DNA from 2 places in the Flagellimonas crocea genome. Region 2 is predicted to be linked to the other one. Evidence: riboswitches for the same ligand, from Rfam matches in the RefSeq annotation. Region 2 holds a riboswitch; the other holds the start of a gene.

Region 1 (11,781 bases), on a different contig from region 2:
ACGGTCTGGGCGAGCCAATAAGAAATTATGGCACCGAAGGGCCCAAGCACTACCACCAATTTGTGGATGCCTGTCTGGGCAAGGGAGAAACAACGGCACCATTTGATTATGCCGCCAGATTGACCGAAACAATACTCTTGGGAACCATTGCGGGGCGTTTCCCCGGGGAAACCTTGCACTGGGACGCCGAAACGGCACAGTTCCAGGAGGAAAAGGCCAACAGGTATTTGTCCGGGAATTATCGGGATTTTTAATTAGGTAATCCAGGCACGCAATACTATTGGGTTCAGATGATCAACCATGTTTATATTGGAATGCTGTCCAGTAACATAGAAAGTGGCCATCTTAAAAACAATATTTAACTAAGGGTATTGATATTGAGGTCCGTTCTTATAATAGATTTCTAACAGAGTAGTTGAATCTCTGAATGAGATTTTAAGGTCTTCATTTTAATTATGTAGTGAAGTTTGAATTAGTGAGACAGAGGCTCACTCGAATCGAGTGGGCCTTTTTGTTTTATGGAAAATTGGTAAAATTGAGCCAACTCGATTAAAGCATGCACTTCTCGTGAGATTGACCGACCTATCGGGTCAAAACACTTAAAGTTCATTTAGGGAGAAGTAAAGAAAAGAGCCTCTCAAAGTTATATATTGATGTCTAGTAATCTCAGACAGCATGATTTCTTACCGAAAAGTCATTTTTTACAAGAGTTCCTTTAAGTTAATCTATCCCTGAAAGAAGTTTTTAATTACTTAGAAACAACGCTTCGCTCGTTTTAAAGAAAAACGCAATGGGTCGTTTTTATCCCATTTGCTAAACATCTAGGATGGCCTTCAAATAACTTTCTCTTTGTGAAGGTTTTTTTATTGTTCAAAAGCGGTCGTTGACCCTATGGTGGGCGTCATGAAGTTCATAATCTGTCCGTCCTGATTGTGCAGGAAATGCAACAGTTTGTTCTGTATATTGGAAGATTACAGATCAATCAGTCCGAATTGGGCATCCAAATTCCTCTCTTTTTTTGAAGTTCTACAATCTTACGGGGCTGCCACATGCTCTTTCAATAATAAAACATTCAAATTAATTATATACTGGGATTATTACATACATTTATGCCCAAATAAGTTCTTTACTTAATTTCTTTATCAAAACGATAAGGGTTTCCGACAGATGTCGGGATTAAAAGGGAATCGTGTGTAAATCACGAGCTGACGCGCAACTGTAAGTCCGATTCCATTTTGGAATAGTATGTTTTTGCCCATAAAGCCATTGTCCAGATTCAGGATGAGAAGGCGGTAAAAATCGGACAAGCCAGGATACCTGCCCATATTGTACCCACTTTTTGGGATTTTGACGGTGCCTTCGCGTAAAGGGCAGGTCGAACGTTTGAACTTTACCGGGGATTTCCTCGGCAAATCCCGTATGCGTTCCTCTTGTTTTAAGGCATTGCGAAGTTGAGCTAAGGAGCTTTTATCTAATTGTTCAATTTTATAAAAGCTTTAGCAATGAAAACAAGCAATTTGGGCTATCCAAGAATCGGTGCCCACCGCGAGCTGAAAAGGGCTTGCGAAAAGTATTGGTCTGGCAAGAGTGCCATGCAAGATCTACTGGATGCGGGTAAAAGCATCCGAAAGGAAAACTGGAAGCTCCAGCAAGAAAAGGAAATCGACCTTATCCCATCCAACGATTTCTCATTTTATGATCAGGTATTGGATACCACACTTATGGTGGGTGCCATCCCGGAGCGGTATTCTGATCTAAAGGGACCTGATGTAAATCTTTTTGACCTTTATTTTGCCATGGCTCGGGGAGTACAAAGAGATGGAGTGGATGTCATCGCCATGGAAATGACCAAATGGTTCGATACCAACTACCACTACATTGTTCCAGAGTTTACCAAAAATCAAGGATTTGAATTGCTTTCGTCAAAAGCAGTTGATGAGTTCAATGAGGCCAAATCATTGGGTATTCACACCAAACCTGTGCTTTTGGGCCCAGTGACCTATCTATTGTTGGGCAAAGAAAAGGAGAAAGGGTTCCATAGGCTCGACCTATTGCCAGAACTTCTTTCCGTATACCATGACATCCTTAAAAAACTGACAGATGCGGGAGCCACATGGGTGCAATTTGATGAACCCATCCTTTCCACAGACTTGGCGGATAGGGAACAAAATGCCATTACAGGAGTATACGAAGGAATCGCGGAAAAATTTCCAAATCTCAAAATCCTATTGGCCAGTTACTTTGGGGAATATGGGAACAATCTTGATACCGTGCTCCAATTGCCCGTGTGCGCCTTGCACCTGGATTTAAGACGAGGTCCAAGGGAATTGGACAAAATTTTGTCCTCCGGTAAATTAAATAGGAATGTATCCTTATCTCTGGGCGTAATCGATGGCCGGAATATTTGGAAAAACGATTTCCGGTCTTCTATGGAAATTATTCTAAAGACCAAGACTCAATTGGGTATGGAGCGTGTTTTTATTTCTCCATCGTGTTCCTTGATACATGTTCCCTGTGATTTGGAATTGGAAAGGAATGAAGGAACACTTTCCAAGGAAATCAAGGAGTGGATGGCCTTTGCCAATCAAAAATTGGAAGAACTCCATAACTTAAAGACACTCGTCAGTGTTCCTGATTACGAATCCCACTCGATCTTCATGGACAATTTGGCTTCCATGGAGAAAAGGAAAAATTCCATTGTAATCCATAAGCCCTTGGTAAAACAACGCGTGGAGAAACTTCGGGAAAGGGATTACCACAGGATAACTCCCTTTGAAAAAAGAAAAATTCTTCAGGAAGCCCATTTAAAACTTCCTCTTTTTCCTACCACTACGATTGGATCCTTTCCACAGACCCAAGAGCTGAGAAATATGAGGTCACTGTATAAAAAAGGAAAACTAAGTGAAGATGAGTATGTTGAATACCTGATGAAGGAAACGATAAAAGCCGTCCTTTTTCAAGAGGAAATAGGTCTAGATGTCCATGTACACGGCGAATTCGAACGCAACGACATGGTAGAGTACTTTGGCGAACAGTTGGAAGGGTTTGTCTTTACTCAAAATGGATGGGTACAGAGTTATGGGTCGAGATGTGTGAAACCTCCCATTATATATGGAGATGTCTCCCGGCCGCATGCGATGACAGTGTTCTGGACTTCGTTTGCACAAGCCTTGACCGAAAAGCCCGTAAAAGGAATGTTGACGGGGCCGGTCACCATGCTACAATGGTCCTTTGTGCGGGATGATCAGCCCCGTTCCACGACCTGCAATCAAATAGCATTGGCTCTACTTGACGAGGTAATCGATTTGGAAAAAGCGGGCATAGGGATCATACAGGTGGATGAACCTGCCATTCGGGAAGGCTTGCCTTTGCATAAAAAAGAATGGGACCACTATCTAGACTGGGCCATAGGTTCCTTTAAGTTGTCCACTAGCGGGGTGAAGGACTCCACTCAGATACATACCCATATGTGCTATTCGGAGTTCAACGATATCATCAACAATATTGCGGATATGGATGCGGATGTAATTACTATTGAGTGTTCGCGATCCCAAATGGAATTGTTGAATGCCTTTAAAGCGTTTGATTATCCCAATGACATAGGACCCGGGGTATATGACATCCATTCTCCAAGGGTTCCAAACATCGAAGAAATTTTGGAGCTCCTACGTAAGGCGGAAAGCGTATTGCCCGCATCCAAACTCTGGGTAAACCCTGATTGCGGATTGAAGACAAGGGGGTGGGAGGAAACCAAAAAAGCCTTGAAGGTGATGGTTTCCGCAGCCCGGCAAATGAGAGAGGCCGTTGGCCAACCTTCAAATTAGGACCAAAGGGGGCCGATATCAAAATCGGCCCCTTAACAAAGAGGCCAACCGATGGGATACATGTTTCTTGCGCTTTACTACAAAGCTCTAATGTATATCGATGCAATCATTGTTCGCAGATTTTTTCGAATGGTTTCAATTTTAGTAAGACCGATTGGCCAATCTATTCCAAAATCGAGAGATAAACAGAACTACTTGAAAGGTCCCTTTAAACTATGGTTTAATAAAGAATTACCACAAATTTAACTGCGCTAAAATTATTACTTTACAAGAGGTATAGTAGTTTTTTACCTCTACAGTTTCAATACCGCTAGAGATGAGTCCTACGTGAAATGTTTTAACCGTATTGCGTCGAGAAACGGGCCTTATGGCCCTTTGTTCCTATCTATCCCCAACCCAATGGGGATAAATCGGTGCTTGCCCTGATATCCCATTGAGAAGCTTTAGGTGTTCTTCGGACAAGTTCCAACCAACGGAATCAATGTTGGAGAGCAATTGCTTTTCGTTCCTTGCGCCAATGACGATGTTGGAAACACTTTTTTTCTGAAGCAACCAGTTGATAGCGATCTGTGGTATGGATTTTCCAATTTCGCTGCTTATTTTTTCCAGAACATCGATGACATTGAACAGGAACTCGTCCTCAACCGGTGGTGCCCCAACATTCCCGCCCGATTTGATCCTGCCTGCCTTCATTTCCATTCCCCTTTTTATTTTACCTGTCAATCGACCCCAACCCAAAGAGCTCCAAACCATCATTCCAATATTCTGGTCTTTCGATTGTAGCATCCCCACCATATTAATTGTGGGGCACTTGGTAAATCGTGAGATTAAAAATTTGTTGTTAATCCGAAATTTGTAAATTGCGGGAACAAATTGTTTGCATTTACCAAAAATGAAGCCCGAATATTTGCATAACCTCAAAATCGAGCCTCTTTCGGAAAACGTCATGGAGGATGATTTTAGCGTAATATATGAGTTCTACAGGCCAAAACTTGTGGTGATTGTAAATAGTTATGTGCCTTCCCGAGAAGATGCCGAAGAGATTGTTCATGATGTTTTCATCAAATTATGGGACAAATGGGCCGATTTGCAAATCACCTCCAATCTCACAGGTTATATTTATAGCATGACCCGAAATGCCTGCTTGGATTACCTTCGTGCCAAAAAGAATAAGCTCACCAAAGAGATGTCCCTTGAGCAACAGGAGTTTTGGTTGAACCATGGAGCCTTGGCCGACGATATGGCCTCATCCATTTTGGCGAGGGAACTTCAATCCTTGGTCGACCAAGCCATAGAGCAACTTCCCGAAAAGTGCCAAAAGGTTTTCAAAAAGAGCAGGGTAGAGGGGTTGTGCAACAAGGAAATTTCGAAGGAATTGGAAATTTCCCCAAAAACCGTGGAAAACCACATGACCAGAGCTTTAAGGCAGCTTAGAGTAGCACTGGCAGAATATTTACCCTCCCTATTTTTATAAATTTTACTTTCCGACTAGGGGGTGTCTTTCTTTTTTACGTCCTGCTATTGAATACTGTTCCTAATTTAAGATGAACAACAAGGATATAAATGCACTGGTAGAAGGCCGTCTATCGGAAGGGAAAAAGGCTGAGGTTGTGAAGTGGTTGCTCAAAAACCCCAAGCAACAACAGCGTTACCATGTACTGAAAGCAAGGCATGTCGCCAAACTGCTAAAAGAGGGCGAGCGCAAAAATAAACTAGAGACCAAAAGAGAATTTGCCGATTGGTATAAATATGTAGGATATGCAGCTTGCGTTTTGCTAATGGTTGCATTGGCCTATACGTTGGTTTCTCCATATGAACAATTGGAAGAAAAACCTTCACAGATAATTTTGGCTTCTACCTCAATAGGAGAGAACAAGACCATAACCTTGTCAGATGGTACCAAAGTTACCCTCAATGCAAACACCATATTTTCATATCCGGAGAAATTTTCCGGGGCATCAAGAGAGGTGAGCCTAAACGGGGAAGCCTTTTTTGACGTGGCGCATAATGCGGAAAAACCTTTTATGGTGGATACAGGAAATGGAATGAACATTCAAGTTTTGGGAACTGTTTTTAACGTAAAGTCCTATCCCGAGGACCAACATGTGGAAACCACGTTGATTTCTGGGAAAGTGAAGGTGGTGGAGGAGCGAAATCAGAAAACCGTTGTTTTGGCACCATCCCAAAGAGCCACTTATGTAAAGGATGCCGACAAGCTCATCGTGGACAACGTGCAGACCAATAAATTTACGGCATGGCGCCAGGGAAAACTGATTTATGACGAAACTCCCATAAGACAAGTAATAAGTGATTTAAAAAGGAAATACAAGGTTGAAATATCCGTAGAATCCCCTGGAATAATGGATTATAAATATACCGGGGAGTTTGACAATCTTGGTATTGAACAGATCTTGGACCTCTTTGAGGTATCATCGCCCATACTCTATAGAATGCATAATAACCAAATAACACTATTTATGAAGCAATAAAACCAAAAAGAGAGAGGAAGGTGCGGCAACACCTTCCTCTCAGAGACTATTTAACCACATAAAATGTAATTAAACATCGTAAACTTTTCAAAATTATGGAAAAAAAGGAACTTTTTTTACCAAAGGTCCCAATTATCAGGATAATGAAAATCTATTTGATCTTAGTGGCACTTACCTTGGCCAAGTTATTTGCTTCTGAAGCAAATGCCCAAAGCATCTCATTGGAGGCAAATAATGTAAGATTAAAGCGGATTCTGAACGAAATCGAGCGTAAGAGCGATTATAGTTTTTTCTACAATAACAGCATTGTGGACGTTTATTCCAGAAAATCGCTAAAAGTTGAAAACAAGACACTGGATGCCGTACTGAGCGAACTGTTCTCGGATTCCGATATTGCTTTTAGCTTTGTGAGAAACCAGATCATTCTGTTTCCAAAGAACAACCCGGAGATTAAGGATAAAATTGAAAACCTCCTAAGCAAGCACGATATTGATAAAGTGCCTACCGCTTTGAGCCCGGACAAGATTAACGAGTTGATCAGAACCAATGTACAGTTTACTGTTAACGGAAAAGTTACCGATAATACCGGCACTCCCATTCCAGGTGTGTCGATTTTGGTAAAAGGTACCTCCAAGGGTACTACCACCGACTTTGACGGTAACTATAGCATTATGGCGGACTCCGGTGATGTCCTGGTCTTCAGTTATATCGGTTTTGTGACCCAAGAGATCGAAGTCACCGGGGAACAGACCATAGATGTATCGCTAAAAGAGAATGTGGCCGCACTCGAAGAGGTTGTCGTAGTGGGTTACGGTACACAGAAAAAATCTGACCTTACCGGAGCCGTTGGCGCAGTGGATAGCGAAACCCTATTAAAGGCACCCGTTAGCAATGCACTGCAAGGCATGAGGGGTAAAGTTGCCGGTGTAAATGTATTTTTAAATTCAGGTTCACCTACAGGTTCGCCAAGAATCGTAATTCGTGGTGTTGGAACCATCAATTCCTCAACAGACCCCCTATATGTAGTAGATGGTGTGGTAATGGATGACATTCAATTCATCAACCCCAACGATATCGAACGGATGGAGGTGCTGAAAGATGCATCTTCCGCAGCGATCTATGGTGCTAGGGGTGCCAACGGAGTTGTTTTGATTACGACCAAAAGAGGTTCAAAAGATGAAAAGATAAGTATAGGTTATGATGGTTTCTTAAGTGTGGGAAGCATCCGTAAGAAAATGGATTTGTTGAACGCGGAAGAGTGGTTGGAAGTAGTTCGTACAGGTATGGAGAACACTCCAAAGTACCGCCCTGGCGACCCTGCTCCGGTATTTACGACAAACGACCCAAATCTTTTTGATGCACAAGGTAATCCATTGTACGATACCGATTGGCAAGATGAAGCTACCAGAACGGCTTATTCCAATAACCATCAATTGTCGATTCAGCAGGGAAGCGAAAAATCATCTATCGGGGTGTTTTTGAACTATTCCCATATAGAAGGTATAATGCTGAACAACGAGTTGGATAGGATCAGCGGAAAAATTGCTTATGATGTCACTCCAAAAGATTGGTTGAAATTGGGTGTGAACCTTCTTGTAAATGATGTCAAGGATACCGAGTTCGAAGAGGGCGGCGGTGGCCAGACCCCAAGAAGAACCATGATTGAAATGCCTCCAATTTTCCCAGTAAAATTCCCTGATGGAACATGGAGCAATAGCCAAATGATCAGCGATGCCTACAACTTGGAGTCCATGTCCAACCCGGTTCACGTATTGGAAACACAGGAAAGATTCTGGGAAAGAAATCAGCTTTTTGGAAACTTCTACGTGAATTTTACCATTATGCCAGGTTTGGAGTTCAGGACACAGTTTGGTTTTGATAAGAACATCAGAAACAAGAAGGAATACTCGCCACGTGACTTGGTGAATATCTCAGCACCAAATGGTTTTGCCCGTATTTTTAATGAGAAGAGCACTTATTGGCAACAAGAGAACTACCTAACATACAATAAAGAGTTCGGTGACCACAGAATTAACACCATGTTGGGTATTAGCTGGCAAGAACGCACTTATGAGTCTTCCAACATTTTTGCCAGAGGCTTTAGTGACGACTTTTTCCGTTACAACAACATTGGCTCCGCCAGTAACCCAAGTGCACCGGAATCCACAACTAACGAGTGGGCTTTGAACTCCTACTTTTTACGTGCCGGTTATACATTTAAAGACAAATATCTGTTGACTTTGACAGGAAGGGTCGATGGTTCATCAAGATTTGGTGAAGACAATAAATACGGTTTCTTCCCTTCAATCGGTGCCGGTTGGAACATCAGTGAAGAAGCTTTTATGCAGGATGTGATCGCAATCAACAGACTTAAGCTACGTGGTAGCTACGGTATTACTGGTAACACAGAGATCGCACCTTATAGTTCATTGGCAACAGTTTCTTCAGGAACAGTTTTGCTGAATGGTACAAGGGTAAGTTCCAGTTCCGTCAATCGTTTGTCCAATCCAGGGTTGGAATGGGAAAAAACTAGTCAATTCGATATAGGTTTAGATCTTGCCGCCTTTGATTTTAGGTTACGCTTTGAGTTTGACTACTATGATAAATTGACCAAAGATCTTCTATTGGACAGACCAGTTCCTTATACAACAGGATTTACATCGGTAAGGGATAATATCGGTTCGGTTTCCAACAAAGGTATCGAGGCCATGATTACGGGAGAAATTATCCGTAAAGCCGATTTCGGTTGGGAAACTTCCTTCAACATGAACTACAACAAGAACAGGATTGAAAGCTTGGGTGAGAACGACGAGGACATCGAACCAGGACCATTCTGGGTATCCGGTAGCCAAACTATTTTACGTGTTGGAGAATCTTTGAGTTCCTTCTGGGGGTATGAACGTTTAGGAACATGGAACACAGATGAGGCAGCCGAGGCAGCCGAGGTCGGAGCCGTTCCTGGTGAGGCCAAACGATCCGCAGAAAAGAAAATCCTTGGAAAAGGCTTGCCGGATATCACGGGAAGTTTCATCAACACCTTCAGATATAAGAACTTTGATTTCACCGCAGACATTCAATTTGTGGCTGGTGTAGAGATTATGCAGCAATTCTATCACTCTACCGAAGACCGTTCAGGTATTGCCAACGGACTTGCTACCATTCTATACGATGGTTGGACCGAGAGCAATCAGAATACTCAGGTTCAGGAAATCAGGAACCAAGCGTATGCAGGGCAGAACAGTCAGGTAGATAGCCGATGGGTTGTGGACGGTTCCTACATCAGAGGAAACCTATTCTCTTTGGGCTATAACTTCAATCAGCAGTTTTTGGATATCATGGGCTTGAACCGTCTTAGGGTATATGCCAGTTTGGAAAATGCTTTCGTGATTCATTCCAAGGACTTTCAAGGGTACGACCCAGAAGCTACTTCATGGGGCGGGAACCAATGGGGACAGAACATTTTCTTCTTCCAGTATCCCAAGCCAAGAACATTTACCATTGGATGTAGCCTGAAATTTTAATACATAAAAAAGATATCATGAAAATTAAATATATAGTTTTTCTAATCGGAATAATTGTATTGGGTTCCTGTTCTGACTTTTTAGAGGAGAAACCCTTGAGCGAACTGGATTCCAATCAGTTCTTCTCAGAACCTGACCAGGCCTACAGTGCGGTAAATTCACTCTACAGGACCGGTGCTCCCAGCATGACGGATGGTGGAGTGTATAGTGGAACCCCAATGATGCTTGGAGGATACATGTCCGGGTATTTTGTTAATGAATACGCAGGTCAGGAACTCCATGTAAGCAATTCACAAGAGCTTACCCTAAACGGGGATAACATTGGAGGTTATCTTCAAGATAGATGGAGGGAACTTTATTTGGGAATCTCCAGGGCAAACAATGCCATCAAGTATATTCCCGAAACACCAGGATTGAGCGATTCTGAAAGATCACAACTATTGGCCGAAGCCAAGTTCTTTAGAGCCTTTGCATACTATTTTTTAGTAAGGTGGTTCGGTCCCGTACCATTGACCACAGAACCCTATGAATCTTTGGAAAATCTGTATTTGGAAAGAAGCCCTGTGGCCGATGTCTATACGCTGATAGAACAAGATTTGACCGATGCTCTTAATGGTGGTTTGCCAACCGTAAGCATGGTGGACAACGGTAAGCGCGTAACTGCAGGAGCGGTTGCGACCCTATTGGCCGATGTTTACCTGACCATGAGCGGAAACCCATTGAATGCGGACCGATACAGTGATGCAGCCAGCTTGGCACAGGACATAATCAATGGAACATACGGTTCCTATGATTTGGTGCAGCACGATGAGCTGTCTCCAGGAGTTGTGGATTTGGAAAACTCCGCCTACAACAAGATCAGAAAATCAGATGCATCTGCCGTCGAACATATTTACATCAAAGAATATGACCCAGAGATAGGAACTTCCGTTTATCCAAGGTACTCTTACCCTGTAGCGCTTGCTTCAGAAGTACTTTATGATATTACTAACGGAGGGTACCTACCTTCAGATGGATTTATGGATTTATATGACCCGGCAACTGACCTAAGAATTCAGGAAAAGCAATATTTTCATTCCACCTTTCAAGATTCAGGACAGACCTTTGCAACAGCACCTTACGTCTGGCATGATGATACCGCTATTTTTGAAACAGCAAACTCAGGAAAAGATTTTGCAGTATATGGTTATGCCGATGTATTGTTGATTGCGGCCGAGGCCATTGCTAGATCTAGCGGAGTTACCCCAGATGCCATTAACTATTTGGCCCAAGTGCGTGCCAGAGCTTACTGGGAATCCGACATTGCCACAGTTGAAGCAGATTTATCCGGTTTGGGAACAGAAGCCTTTGTACAGGAAGTTTGGAAAGAAAGACACAGGGAATTAGTTTTTGAATTTAAAACTTGGTTCGATATTGTTCGTACAGGACAGTTCCCAGTAGCGGATTCACCTGGTTCCATATCCTTCGTGGATGCTGTCGGGCACACCACCGAAAGAGGCAAACAGATCGAACCAAAACATATGTTGCTGCCTTTGCCTGGACCAGAACTTCAACGTAACCCAAGTTTGGGTACCGATAATAATGGTTACTAAAACATTTTAAAACTTATGAGGCCCATAGTGTTCTTCAAGAATACGGGGCCTCAGTTATAATATTCAATATATCGACGGGAATCCACAAAATGGAAATTCATGTTTCATATCCAACTTGGTTAGGATTACCAGTGATATTGATACATTTCACTCAAAAAAATAAACCAAATACAGATCAATGCAGATTATAGAGAATTCCACGGTCTACGATGCGATCATTGTGGGCTCAGGTGCAGGTGGAGGCATGTCGGCAAAGGTGCTCTCGGAGGCAGGTCTTAAGGTGGCGGTCGTGGAGGCGGGTCCATTTTTTGACCCAGCAATGCCGGAACACCAGACGCAGTTGAAATGGCCCTTT
Region 2 (11,781 bases):
ACGAAAACACATTGGTACCAGATAGCCCTTGGCTGATCTGTCCTTCCCATGTCTTGACCAAAACCCCTTTTCTACTGAATTTAATGAGTTCCCCAGAACGATAACCCTCACTGTAGGGCACATAATAGATAAAGGCAAAATACCCTGCAAAACCAACTAGAATGGCAGCGATAAAAATGATCAGGAATTTTTTCATGGTAGTGTTTTCTAATTGAGTTCTTCAAAATCGTCATCCAATGCACGTTTGAGCAATTTATCGTCTATGCTCTTGCTGGCCTTTGCTCCCAAGGATTTAAGTTTTTCCACTCGTTTGATCAAGTTGCCGCGCCCTGTTAGCTTTTTCATTGTGCTTTGATAGGTGTTTTGTACCGTTCCAATCTGATTTCCAATCTTTAAAAGCTCATCGGTTAAATTGGTGAAGGAATCGTACAGTTTGCCCGCCTCAGTGGCAATTTCAATGGCAAATCGCTTTTGTTTGTCGTTTTTCCAGAGGTTGTCAACCAACTTCAAGGCAGCCAAAAGCGTAGATGGGGTAACAATGATTACGTCTTTTACAAATGCATCTTCGTACAAATTGGGTTCAAAAGCCGAGGCAATCGCAAAAGCAGGCTCCGTTGGTATGAACATAAAGACCGTATCTGGGCTTTCGTCAATCAAGAGTTGATAGTTCTTCTTGCTCAACTCCTCTATATGTCTTTTAATGGAATCTATATGTTGTTTCAGGTAGATTTCCCGTTGTTTTTCATCTTCTTCGGATACGTATCGTTCAAAATGAACAATGGAAACCTTGCTGTCCACAATCATTTTTTTGCCGTCTGGTAAATGGATCAGCACATCGGTCTGGTACCTTTTCCCTTCCTCGTCCTTAAAACTGTCCTGTATTGTATATTCACGGTCTTTGGTAAGACCAGATTTCTCTAAAATACGTGTCAAAATCACCTCGCCCCAGTTCCCTTGCATTTTGCTATCACCTTTTAAGGCCTTGGTCAAGTTTTCCGCCTCTTGGGTAATTTTCAGGTTTTGACTGCGTAAATCCAACAATTGTTGTTTTAAAGCAGCGTGCAGACCAAAATTTTCCTGCTGGGATTTCACCACTTTTTCCTCAAACTCTTTGATTTTTTTATTGAGCGGGTCCAGTATGTTGTCGATATTTTCTTTGTTGCTCTTGGTAAACTTTTCGCTTTTTTCGTCAAGAATCTTATTGGCCAGGTTTTCAAATTCTTTGGTGAATTTTTCCTGAAGTTTTTCCAGTTCCTGTTTTTGCTCCAAGAGTTTTTCTTCCAGATTGTCCGATTTGGATTCTTCTTTGGCCAGAGCGATTTCAATTTCAGATTTCCTGTTTTGAATCTCCTTTATTTCCTCTTTCAGTGAGGACTCTGTTTTTCTAAATTCGATTTCCTTGCTTTCCCAAACACTCTCTGTTGACTTGGTCTTTAGTTTTTGAATGTACACCCCCACAAAGAGACCTATGCCCAACGTGATGATGAATCCTATAATGATGTAGATAAGTTCTGCGCCCATTAAAAAATTTCTGAAGGATAAAGATAACGGATTATAAAGATAAAAATGCCATTTCAGTGAAAGCAGAAATCCACAAAAGGCATATTGAAATTTGTCAGTTCGAGTGTTTTTGAAAAAAAAAATGTATCGAGAACTAGAATTTCAAGCCTAAAAACAATTCTCGATACAAAATTCCTTTAGAATTTCACTCGAATTGACGGTTTTGACTCAAGAAAACTTCAAGATTTAGAAAGGCAACCCCTATTTTGAAACTTTAAAAGAACCCGTTTTAGCATCAAACTGCACCATTTCCGAAGGGAATAATTTGTCGAAGTGTTTTTGTTCGATGAGTTGACAAGGGTCTCCGAAGGGATGGTTCTTTCCGTCCAAGATCAATATGCGGTCGCATAACTGAATGGCCAGTTCGATTTCGTGTGTAGTGAACAGGATAGTTTTTTGTTTATCGTGCGCCAATGCTTGAAGCATTTTTAAAATCTGCACTTTGTGATAGAGGTCCAAATGCGTGGTGGGTTCATCCAACAGGATTAACGAAGTGTCCTGGGCCATGGCCCGCGCTACCAATACCCGTTGTAACTGACCATCACTGAGTTCGTGGCATTTGTTGTTACGGAGATCGTTCAGCAAAAAGGCATCCAAACTTGTCTGAATCTGTAGCTTATCTTCCTGTGTCAATGTACCGAGCCAGTTGGTGTAAGGCTGTCGTCCAAGGGCGATCAATTCCTGAACCGTGAGATTTTTAGAAGCGGGTTGTTCCGTTAATACCACACTGAGCTCTTTGGCCAACGTTGCTGAGGTATATTTTTCTAACGGTTTGCCATTCAAATGTATATCTCCAGAAAGTTTTGCTTGAAATCCGCCCAAGGTGCGCAGCAAGGTAGATTTTCCGATACCGTTAATGCCCACAACACCACAGAGCATTCCAGCCTCCAAATCAAAATTGATGTTTTGTGCTATGGTTTTGGAACCGTACCCAATGGACAAATCGGCAATGGACAATATGTTTTTCTCCGTTTTCGCCATCAGAACATCATTTTACGTTTGCGGACCAAGAGCCATATTACCACAGGAGCCCCTACCAAGGATGTAATGGCGTTTATGGGCAACACGCTGGCGGAATTGGGCAGTTGCGCCAAGGTGTCGCACAACAGCATTAGAATGGCACCGTACAGCATCACGGCGGGAATCAACACTTTGTGTTCCATAGTATCGAAAATCTGTCTGGTTAAATGGGGAACGGCCAACCCTACAAAAGCGATGGGACCTGCAAACGCGGTTATTCCGCCTGCCAACAATCCAGTTGCGATTATAATGGTCATTCTAGATTTTTTCAAGGAGACCCCCAAACTTCGCGCATAGTTTTCGCCCAAAAGGAAGGCATTCAACGATTTTATCGAGACAATACTCATTAAAACACCGACGGCTACGATGCTTCCCAACAAAAATAATTGATTTACGGATAGATTGCCCACGCTTCCGAAGGACCAAAAATTAAACCGTTGCAAATCCTCTGCACTTGAAAAATAGGCCAGAACGCTCACAATTGCAGAAGTGATGCTGCCGAACATCAACCCAATAATGAGTAAGGCCATAGTGTCCTTTACCCGTTGGGCCACGATCATTACTATCAAAAGCACCAAAAAACTACCAAAACTTGAGGCGATGGATAGGGTTATATCACCCAGAAATGATAGGGAGGTGTACCCTGCCAAAATGGATGTACCCATTAAAAATAAGGCAGCGCCCAAACTGGCCCCCGAACTGATACCCAATACAAAAGGGCCAGCCAAAGGGTTTCTGAACAGGGTTTGCATCAAAAGTCCGCTCAAAGCGAGTCCAGCACCCACCAAAATGGAGGTAAATGCCTTGGGCACCCGATAATCCCAGATGATGTACTCCCACGAAGCAATTTCAGGACTTTCCCCGAATAGGGTAGACAACATATCGGCAAAAGGTATAGTAACCGACCCCGAACTGATGTTCAATAGCCACGAACACAGCAAGGCGAGCACCATCAGTAAAAACGAAAACCGATATGTTCGACCTCCTTGCATTTATTGTAACGGTTTGATGAATTGCAGTTCGTGTTGCGGCAATAGTTCGGGATGCAATATTTTGATGAGGTCTTTCAATACCAAATCGGGCCTATGTGGGGCCGATTCATAAAAAATGAGCCCTCCCGTTTCGCCTTTGTCAATGGCATTGGAAAACACATTTTTGCTTTTGAAAGCATCAAACTGTTGATGGTGTGGATTGGCTTCGGCCAATTCGTTATACGTGGTTTCGGCTGACGGATTGAACCAATATTCGGCGTCTTGGGCTTTTTCTAAAACCGATTCCAGACTGAGTCCTATGCTGCCCGTTTCGTTGTTATCGGCCCAAAGATAATCGGCATTGGCATCCTCCAGAAACTTGGCCATCCAGCTTTTCCCGCCTGCTACGTACCATACGTCTTTGTACAGTCCGCCTGTTAAAACCGTGGGTTTGGTCTTTGCTTTTTGGGCCAATTCCTTGGCTTGTAGGTAGGAAGATTCAACTTCTGCAAAAATACTATCGCCCAAGGCCTCTTTTTGAAAGAAAGGTGCAAAGAACTTGATCCATTCCGCTTTTCCCAAAGGGGTGTGTTCTACCCAATCGCCGTTGTAGACCACGGGCGTCCCTGCTTTTTTGATAATGTCGTACGCCTTGTTTTCATTGTTGATGCTAAACCCGACAATAAGCTCTGGATTCATGGCGAGCACCATTTCAGTGTTAAGCATGTCGTTCATGCCCAGATTTTGAATTTGCCCGTTTTCCACCAGTTTTCGAGCCTCTGGGGAAGAAATGTAATCCGTATTGGGAAAACCGACCACGGTATTGAGTTCGCCCAATTGCGTTAGGGGCTCAATGTGGGTGGTGGAGGTAAGCACCACTTTTTCAACAGGAGTGCCAATAATGGCATCGTAGGCATCTCTTGGAAAGGACATTGCTATCAATTTTTCCTTTGGAACCAGGGCGTAGGTAAAATTGTCGGCACCTGGCCAAGCAGAGGTGACTTCAATAATGGTTATATCGCCTTCTTTTTTTATCGTGAAGCCCTTTGCATACGTAATGTTCGATGCTGTTTCTTGAATTTGAACAGGTTGCTGCTTTTTTTCTTGTTTACAACCCGTCAGCGCTACCAGAAGCAATACCAGTGGTAGAATCAATCGATGTTTTTGTGCCATGGGTCAAAAGTAAGATTATTTAATTTTTGCGGAAAAAGATTAAACAGATTGATTAGCTTTGGCCCCGAATTTTGGTTCGCACGGAGTTTCCGTGGGATTAAAAGGGAATCCAGTGAAAAACTGGAGCTGTTCCCGCAACTGTAAATGTATGTGCCGAATCGGCACTGATGTTTTTTGAGCATCAGTACGTAGTAGGCGATTGTCTCTTCTTCAAAGCCACTGCCCAATGGGTGGGAAGGTAGGAGACAAAACACAAGCCAGGAGACCTGCCAAATTCAAACAAACAATGTTAAACTTTCGGGATAAAAGTTTACGTATGCATCACATACTATTCTCCCGTTTATTCAATTAAACGAAATGAAAAAAAATCATTTATGGTTGATTACCGCCCTATTGGCGGGCAAGGGAATTTTTGCACAAAATGTACAGCAAGATTCACTTAAAGTGCAACAACTGGACGAGGTTGTTGTAAGCGACTCAAAATTTGAGTTGAAACGAGAAAACTCAGGAAAAACAGTGATCAAAATCACTGCTGAAGAAATGCAGCGCAACCAGGGCAGGACGGTTGCGGAAATCATCAACACCAAAAGCGGTATCGAGATTGCAGGTAGCCGCGGTCGTGATGGGGATGTGCTTGGGGTGTATGCGCGTGGTGGCCGTGGACGTCAGGTTTTGATCATTATCGATGGTGTTCGTGTGCAGGATCCATCTACATTTTCTGCAGAGTACGATCTTCGCTTGCTTTCGCCCAATACCATCGAATCCATTGAGATCATTAAAGGAGCGGCAAGTACGCTTTATGGAACCAATGCGGTAACGGCCGTGATCAATATCACAACGAAAAAGAGCTCCGAAAAGAAGATTGCAGGAAATTTTGAAACGAGCGTAGGGACCAATCAAACAGCCGATGACCAGAATTATAATATCGGGAGCATTCAAAATTCTGCGAATGTGAACGGTACTTTGGGCAAGTTCAATTATGGGGTCGATTTTTCCAACCGATATAAGAGTGGGCTCTCTGCCGCGGTGACGCCAGAGAACGAAGAGGACATTTTTTCCCATTACAGCACTAATCTAAAGCTAGGGTATCAGTTTTCGGAAAGTTTTGGGGTTCAGGTTTATGGTAATCAGACCAAGTTCAAGAATGAATATGATGCTTCAATGGCCGAAGCTGATAATTTGGGTGAAAATGAGCAGCAACGCGTAGGTCTGTCATCAGAATTTGATTATGGCAAAGGTTCCATTCACTTGAACGCTGCCTATACGGACTATGAGTCCGTGGCCAATGACACTTTTGGGGAAAGTATGACCGAAGGAAGTAATTGGGTGTTGGACGTGTACAATAAATACGTTTTTGCTGAAAAGTTCCACACGGTACTTGGGGTGAATTATATAAAGGTTGAAGCGATTTTTACAGAAGAAGTGGATTTTACCATTGTTGACCCTTATGCCAATGTGGTCTATGTTTCGGATTTTGGATTGAATCTGAATGCGGGCGCCAGACTGAACAATCACTCCGAATATGGAAACCATTTTGTGTACAATGTGAATCCATCATTTGTGTTTGATACTGAAGATGGATATGTAAAATTGATGGGGTCGTATGCTACATCGTACATCACACCGAATCTAACGCAATTGTTCGGTGCTTTCGGCGGGAATCCAGAATTGGAGCCTGAAGAAAACGCTACCATTGAGGGAGGTATTGAATTTAAACTCGATAATACTTTCCGAATCAGCACGGTTTATTTTGATAGAAACGAGACGAATGCCATTGGTTACGATGCCAATTTTATGAGCATCAATGTGGCGGATGAAATTGATGCCAATGGGGTAGAGGTAGAAGCTACGTGGTTGCCTTGGAGCAGCTTTAGCGTCAATGCCAACTACACCTTCACGGAACGGAAGGGCGACAATGCCATCCGTATTCCCAAGCACAAGGCGAATGTGTCTTTGTGGTATCAATTCTGTGAGAGTACCGATGCGTCATTGACCTACGCTTACACTGGTGAACGTTTTGATACGGATTTTGCTACGTTCTCGGATATTGCCTTGGAACCATTTTCACTGTTGAACTTTTCCATTAGGCACGAACTGATTAAGAATAAATTGAATGTATTCTTGAATGCGGATAATTTGCTGAACGAAGATTATCGTGAATTGCTAGGTTTCACCACCCGAGGACGAAACTTTAGGATCGGGCTCAACCTGAACCTTTAAAAAGGAAAAGCGGCCGATAGGCCGCTTTTTTATTTTGATTAGGTATTGAGTAATGTTGTGACAATTTCTTTTAGACTTACGATGCATATTCAATTTCAATTTCCCTTTTTTTGCCTTATATGGGTCAAAAGCCCAAATGATAAGTTCTTTTGCCTTGGAAACGGGAGTTTTAGTTAAAACCTTCCTTATATGATTTCCAGAATTACTTAGTTTTCCAAGACCCCTGCTTCCTCGACCATATTGTTCAAGCGGGTCCCTCTATATACCCAAGAAATGGGTGTTTTTTGGAGCAATTTTATGTTAAAGTAAGTTATACCTTGGATTGTGTAGTATATTACTGCCTATTCTTTTGGCCTGTTTTCTTCAATCCATTTTTCCAGATTTCCTATTTTCTGTTTAACAAAGATTTTCCAATTTGTAGTCGATGTTAGCCCCTCATTGTCCAAGGCTTTTAAATACCAATCTTTGTGCCTGAACATGGGCATATTAAGAAAGTCTTCAAAATCGGCTCCAACAAACCAAATATTATCAATTAATTTTATTGTTTGATTCTTGTTCAGGTCTAGGTTGTTAAATAAGTTATGATGTTTACCCCAACTAAATATTTCAATTAAATCTAATTCAAAAAGTTTGTTCAGTACATCTAACCCATGTTTCTTGGCTTTTTTAGTAGTAAAATCACGGTATCCTAGATTCTGAAGTATTGAATAAATGAACTCCACACCATCATTAGGGATAAAAATATCCAAATTTTGTTCATCAAAAATATTTTCTTTTATCATGGTAATACGAATTTAACGTCCCTCACTTTTGACCAAATCCCCGCAGCTCTGAAGTCTAAAGTTATTGTAGCAGGAATATTACTACTGGAAGCGGTTATAGGTCGGTAAGTTATAAAGTTCCCATTTCCCATATTGGCTAAAATTACTCCATCTGCTTTATTTGTTTTTGATATTGCGTGTTTTGTTAGTGCCTTAAAAAGTTCCGATGCTTTTGCAACTGGAGTGTTAGTCACTACTTCTCTTACAGTATTATTGTTTCCCATCTTACCCAAAAGCCTAACTTTCTTGACCATGTTGTTCAAGCGGGTTCCTCTATATACCCAAGAAATGGGTATTTTTTGGAGCAGCTTAATGGCAACTGGGGCACCTACTTCAAAAAGTGCTATCTCCAAAACAGGTGTTATACCTGCAACAAAACCACCTGTGACAGCATCGAACATTCGGTTATTGTAATCCTCCGTAATGGCCTTTGCCATAGTATAAAAGGCCTGTAGATCAGATTTTGTGAAAGTTCCATAATCTGAGACCAAACTGTCAAAATAATCGGCCATTAAAATACCCTCCTGCCCATGGAGCGTGCGTAGGCCTTGGGCCATCATTTTTATGGATTTCACGCAATCGTGTCCCACGCCGCAAGGAGAATTGGGCAACATTTTTAATTTAATGTACCAAGCGGAAAAATCTTTAACATTTTTGGATACTATCCCGTTTATTTTGTTGGCTTCTACAAATTCAATAACCCTGCTCACTTCATACTTATTCTTTGAATCCCTGACCCAGTACGCCTCTGGTGAAGCATATACAAAGCCAAGGTCGCTGTTGAGCTGGTGCAATTGTTCGTGAGTTACCACTATTTTGGTAATTACATCGGAGTCGGCCAACGGAAGGTCGGAATCGTTTGAGGAACCTCCACCTCCGCCACTTCCTCCATCGGAGCTTCCGCCGCCACCGCCCACACCATCGAAAGGATTGGGTGAGATAAAGCAAACCGTATTGTTCACTATGTAGGTGTCTTGGCAACCAGGCCCTGCAACACCTTCGCCCAAGCCGTTGTCCGTGTGCCCGCCATAGTTACATATTTCCGTGGTGTAGTTTATGCAACCACCCGCAGAGGCCATAAGTTTTTCGTAGTCGAGCGGTTTTGCTTCAATGCTCCCAGAAAATGCGGTGTTAGGGTTTTCTTTAAAACTTTCTAAATATGCCTCATCGGGAATGTATACAAAAAGATAAGCTTCTGGATCTTGCCCGTCCTTATTGGAAATTACGAGGTTCTCGAAATTGGGCCAAATATCATCTTCCCTAATCACGCTAAAAGTGTAATAGTTGTCATTTTCAAATGATTTTTTAATGACATTGGTGGAATCTATTTGAAAATTGTATTCTCCTTTTTTATCGGCGGTGTTCTTCTTTATTTCCTTAACAACTACATCGTCGTAAAGTTTTTTAAGTTCATGAAATTCATCAAATTGTCCTTTTACAGTAATTATTTCGTTCAATTGTGATTCCTCCAACAACAATTGTTCTTCGAACGTCTTGTTACATGCATTAAAAATCAACAGTACGAATAGAGATGTGAGTAATAGTTTGAAATTTGTTTTCATGATATAATGGTTAAGTTTACTATTTTGCGGATAGTGGAAGTACTTTTTCAAAAAGCAATCACGAAGAAGCTTTTGCTAATGTAGTGGGGAGATACCTCATGAATTAGAATTAATAATAGCCAACTTTAAAAAATTTCTGGCTAAAGTTTAATTAAGAGGTTGATTGCAATTTATAAAAAAATTCGGAATAAAGGATACGTATTTTACTTACAAAGGGTTAAAATAAGAATTATTGATATTTGAAAGAAGTGTTCACCTGAACCTTTAAAAGAAGAAAAGCGGCCAATTGGCCGCTTTTTTATTATTTGTTCAACTGCAATGGCTTTTCCAAATACATATTGTCTTTTAATGGAGTATGCATTCTGGAACTGTCAAAGTTCTCAGCTGGCATTTCCACAGTAAAGTCTATTTTAGCAGATATTCCAGAAATTTCTTCTAGGGCGCGTGCCAAAAGAGGCTCGTTTGGGTCGCCCAACACACCAAGATTGGTCAAATCTTCGCTAAGGGCTATATCTGGGATTAGACCGTCGATATAATCAGAATTTCCGACTGCGTTTGTATTTATTCCCACCAAAGGCTGCAATCCCCAGCTGTTTTGAGGATTAATATTACCTTCACGGTCGCTATTGTAGACAAAAGAATTTCCTGGGTCATCGACCAAAGTGATTGAAAATTCAATTTTTCCACTGGTAACCTCCCCAATGTGAATAACGTCCATATAAGGAGCAAGACCGTTCATTACTAATTCACTGGCGGAGGCGGAATCTCCTGTTGCTATTACAAATACCCTTGTAAGATTTAACGAGTTAATAGGGCTTGAACCAGTTGAGCTGGCAAAATAATCCGTCAAAAACTCTTCTGAAAATTCAGCTTGAATTTTATCATTCCACTGTTGTTTGATGTAAACATTATTGGTGTTGGTATCATAGATCATACTGGCCAATAAGCGAGAAGTATTCACGGAGCCGCCCGGATTGTAACGCATGTCCAAAACCAACTCTGTAGCACCATCAGCCTTAAATTGGGCGAAAACATCGTTCAAATCTTCATTAAAACTGCTCAAAAAGCGGTTGTACATCAAATAGGCCACATTGGTGCCGTTTACGTCCAAGGTTTTAGCAACTAATATTGGGTCTTCGATTTGGTTCTCTATTTTGGTCAGGGTAACTTCTTTGGCGCTGTCCGAGATGGTGTTGTTCGATACTGTCGCCATTCCTAATGTATAGGTACTATTTTCACCAAAAAGCAAAGTTCGATAATTGTTTACAGTTAGTTGAGTACCATCGACGCGTGTAAAAAATTCACCCCTTTGGATATCTTTGGTGGAGGCATCCGAATTTGGGACGATGTATTGAACGAACCCAAACACATCACCAGAATCCCCGATAAGCCCTAAACCAAATTCGAGTCCATTGCTTTGGGAAATGCCGGAGAGGCTACTAACCAATTCACTATAGTCTTCGTTTGCAAAACTGAATCGGTCTGTGGCAGTTTCTTCACCTACTATTCTCTCATGGTTGTTGCAAATACTGTAAAAGAAATTTTCAGCATCGGGGTAGGATTCCAAAAAAGCCGTGTACTCGGCATCGGTGGAAAATCGAGTATCGGCCAAATCGGCCACATCACCTTGCCAAAAATACCAAAGGTTCATAGCCTTCCACATAAAGTCTTGAGCGGTGACGTCGGCAGTTGGTTCAGGGTTTGGGGTTGGACCAGGCTTGATACCGTTATCATCATTACTGCACGAGGTCAACAGCAAGGAAAATCCTAAAAACAGGAAAGAATACTTTTTCATAGCTTAATTTTTATTGAATTTACTCAAATTTTGTTCCAAATTGATTATTGGTGTAGGTTTAGATGAGCATTATCACATGGATTAACATGTAAATTTACCCTGCAAAATAGGGCTATATGAGGAGATAACAAATTTTTTGTAACAAATTTCGATATGTATCGTCGTGATAGTGTAGACCGATAATTAACAGACTGAACAACAAAACAACCAATGAAACAAACAGAATTCTTAAATGTGGTTTTACCATTTCAGGATAAACTGTACAGGCTCGCAAAACGCCTGTTGGTTTCCAGGGAAGAAGCGGAGGATGCCACTCAAGAAATTTTGTTGAAGTTATGGTCGAAGAACGAGTCGATGGAGAAGTACAAAAACGTAGAAGCTTTTGCCATGACCATGACCAAAAACTTTTGCTTGGACCGTTTAAAGTCCAAACAAGCGGGAAACCTAAAATTGGTTCACAGCAACTACAGCGACGAAAACACCTCCTTGCAAAAACAGTTGGAGGCCGAGGACAGTGTAAGTTGGATGGAACGTATAATGGAAGACCTGCCAGAACAACAAAAAATGATATTGCAGCTACGGGATGTAGAGCAATACGAGTTCGATGAAATATGCGAGCTATTGGACATGAAACCCACTGCGGTGCGCGTAGCACTGTC

What was found. A riboswitch is a leader RNA that binds a small molecule or an ion and turns the genes downstream of it on or off. The one in region 2 is predicted to bind cobalamin.
Region 1: linked by a shared signal. The riboswitch ahead of metE (5-methyltetrahydropteroyltriglutamate--homocysteine S-methyltransferase) and the one ahead of SD449_RS04035 (TonB-dependent receptor plug domain-containing protein) in region 2 are both predicted to bind cobalamin.

Annotation. Positions count from the first base shown of each region.
Region 1 is NZ_JAUZVX010000007.1:230-12,010, forward strand. It holds partial or broken gene SD449_RS18355 (gfo/Idh/MocA family oxidoreductase) at 1-254, shown strand, start outside; cobalamin riboswitch at 1,138-1,339, shown strand; gene metE (5-methyltetrahydropteroyltriglutamate--homocysteine S-methyltransferase) at 1,503-3,824, shown strand; gene SD449_RS18365 (aldo/keto reductase) at 4,206-4,610, opposite strand; gene SD449_RS18370 (RNA polymerase sigma-70 factor) at 4,717-5,298, shown strand; gene SD449_RS18375 (FecR family protein) at 5,369-6,313, shown strand; gene SD449_RS18380 (TonB-dependent receptor) at 6,457-9,834, shown strand; gene SD449_RS18385 (RagB/SusD family nutrient uptake outer membrane protein) at 9,852-11,426, shown strand; gene SD449_RS18390 (GMC family oxidoreductase) at 11,605-11,781, shown strand, end outside.
Region 2 is NZ_JAUZVX010000001.1:868,574-880,354, reverse strand. It holds gene SD449_RS04060 (6-phosphogluconate dehydrogenase) at 1-196, opposite strand, end outside; gene rmuC (DNA recombination protein RmuC) at 208-1,521, opposite strand; gene SD449_RS04050 (ABC transporter ATP-binding protein) at 1,762-2,541, opposite strand; gene SD449_RS04045 (FecCD family ABC transporter permease) at 2,541-3,572, opposite strand; gene SD449_RS04040 (ABC transporter substrate-binding protein) at 3,573-4,724, opposite strand; cobalamin riboswitch at 4,780-5,012, shown strand; gene SD449_RS04035 (TonB-dependent receptor plug domain-containing protein) at 5,082-6,944, shown strand; gene SD449_RS04030 (hypothetical protein) at 7,286-7,726, opposite strand; gene SD449_RS04025 (hypothetical protein) at 7,723-9,327, opposite strand; gene SD449_RS04020 (S41 family peptidase) at 9,629-11,122, opposite strand; gene SD449_RS04015 (RNA polymerase sigma factor) at 11,333-11,781, shown strand, end outside.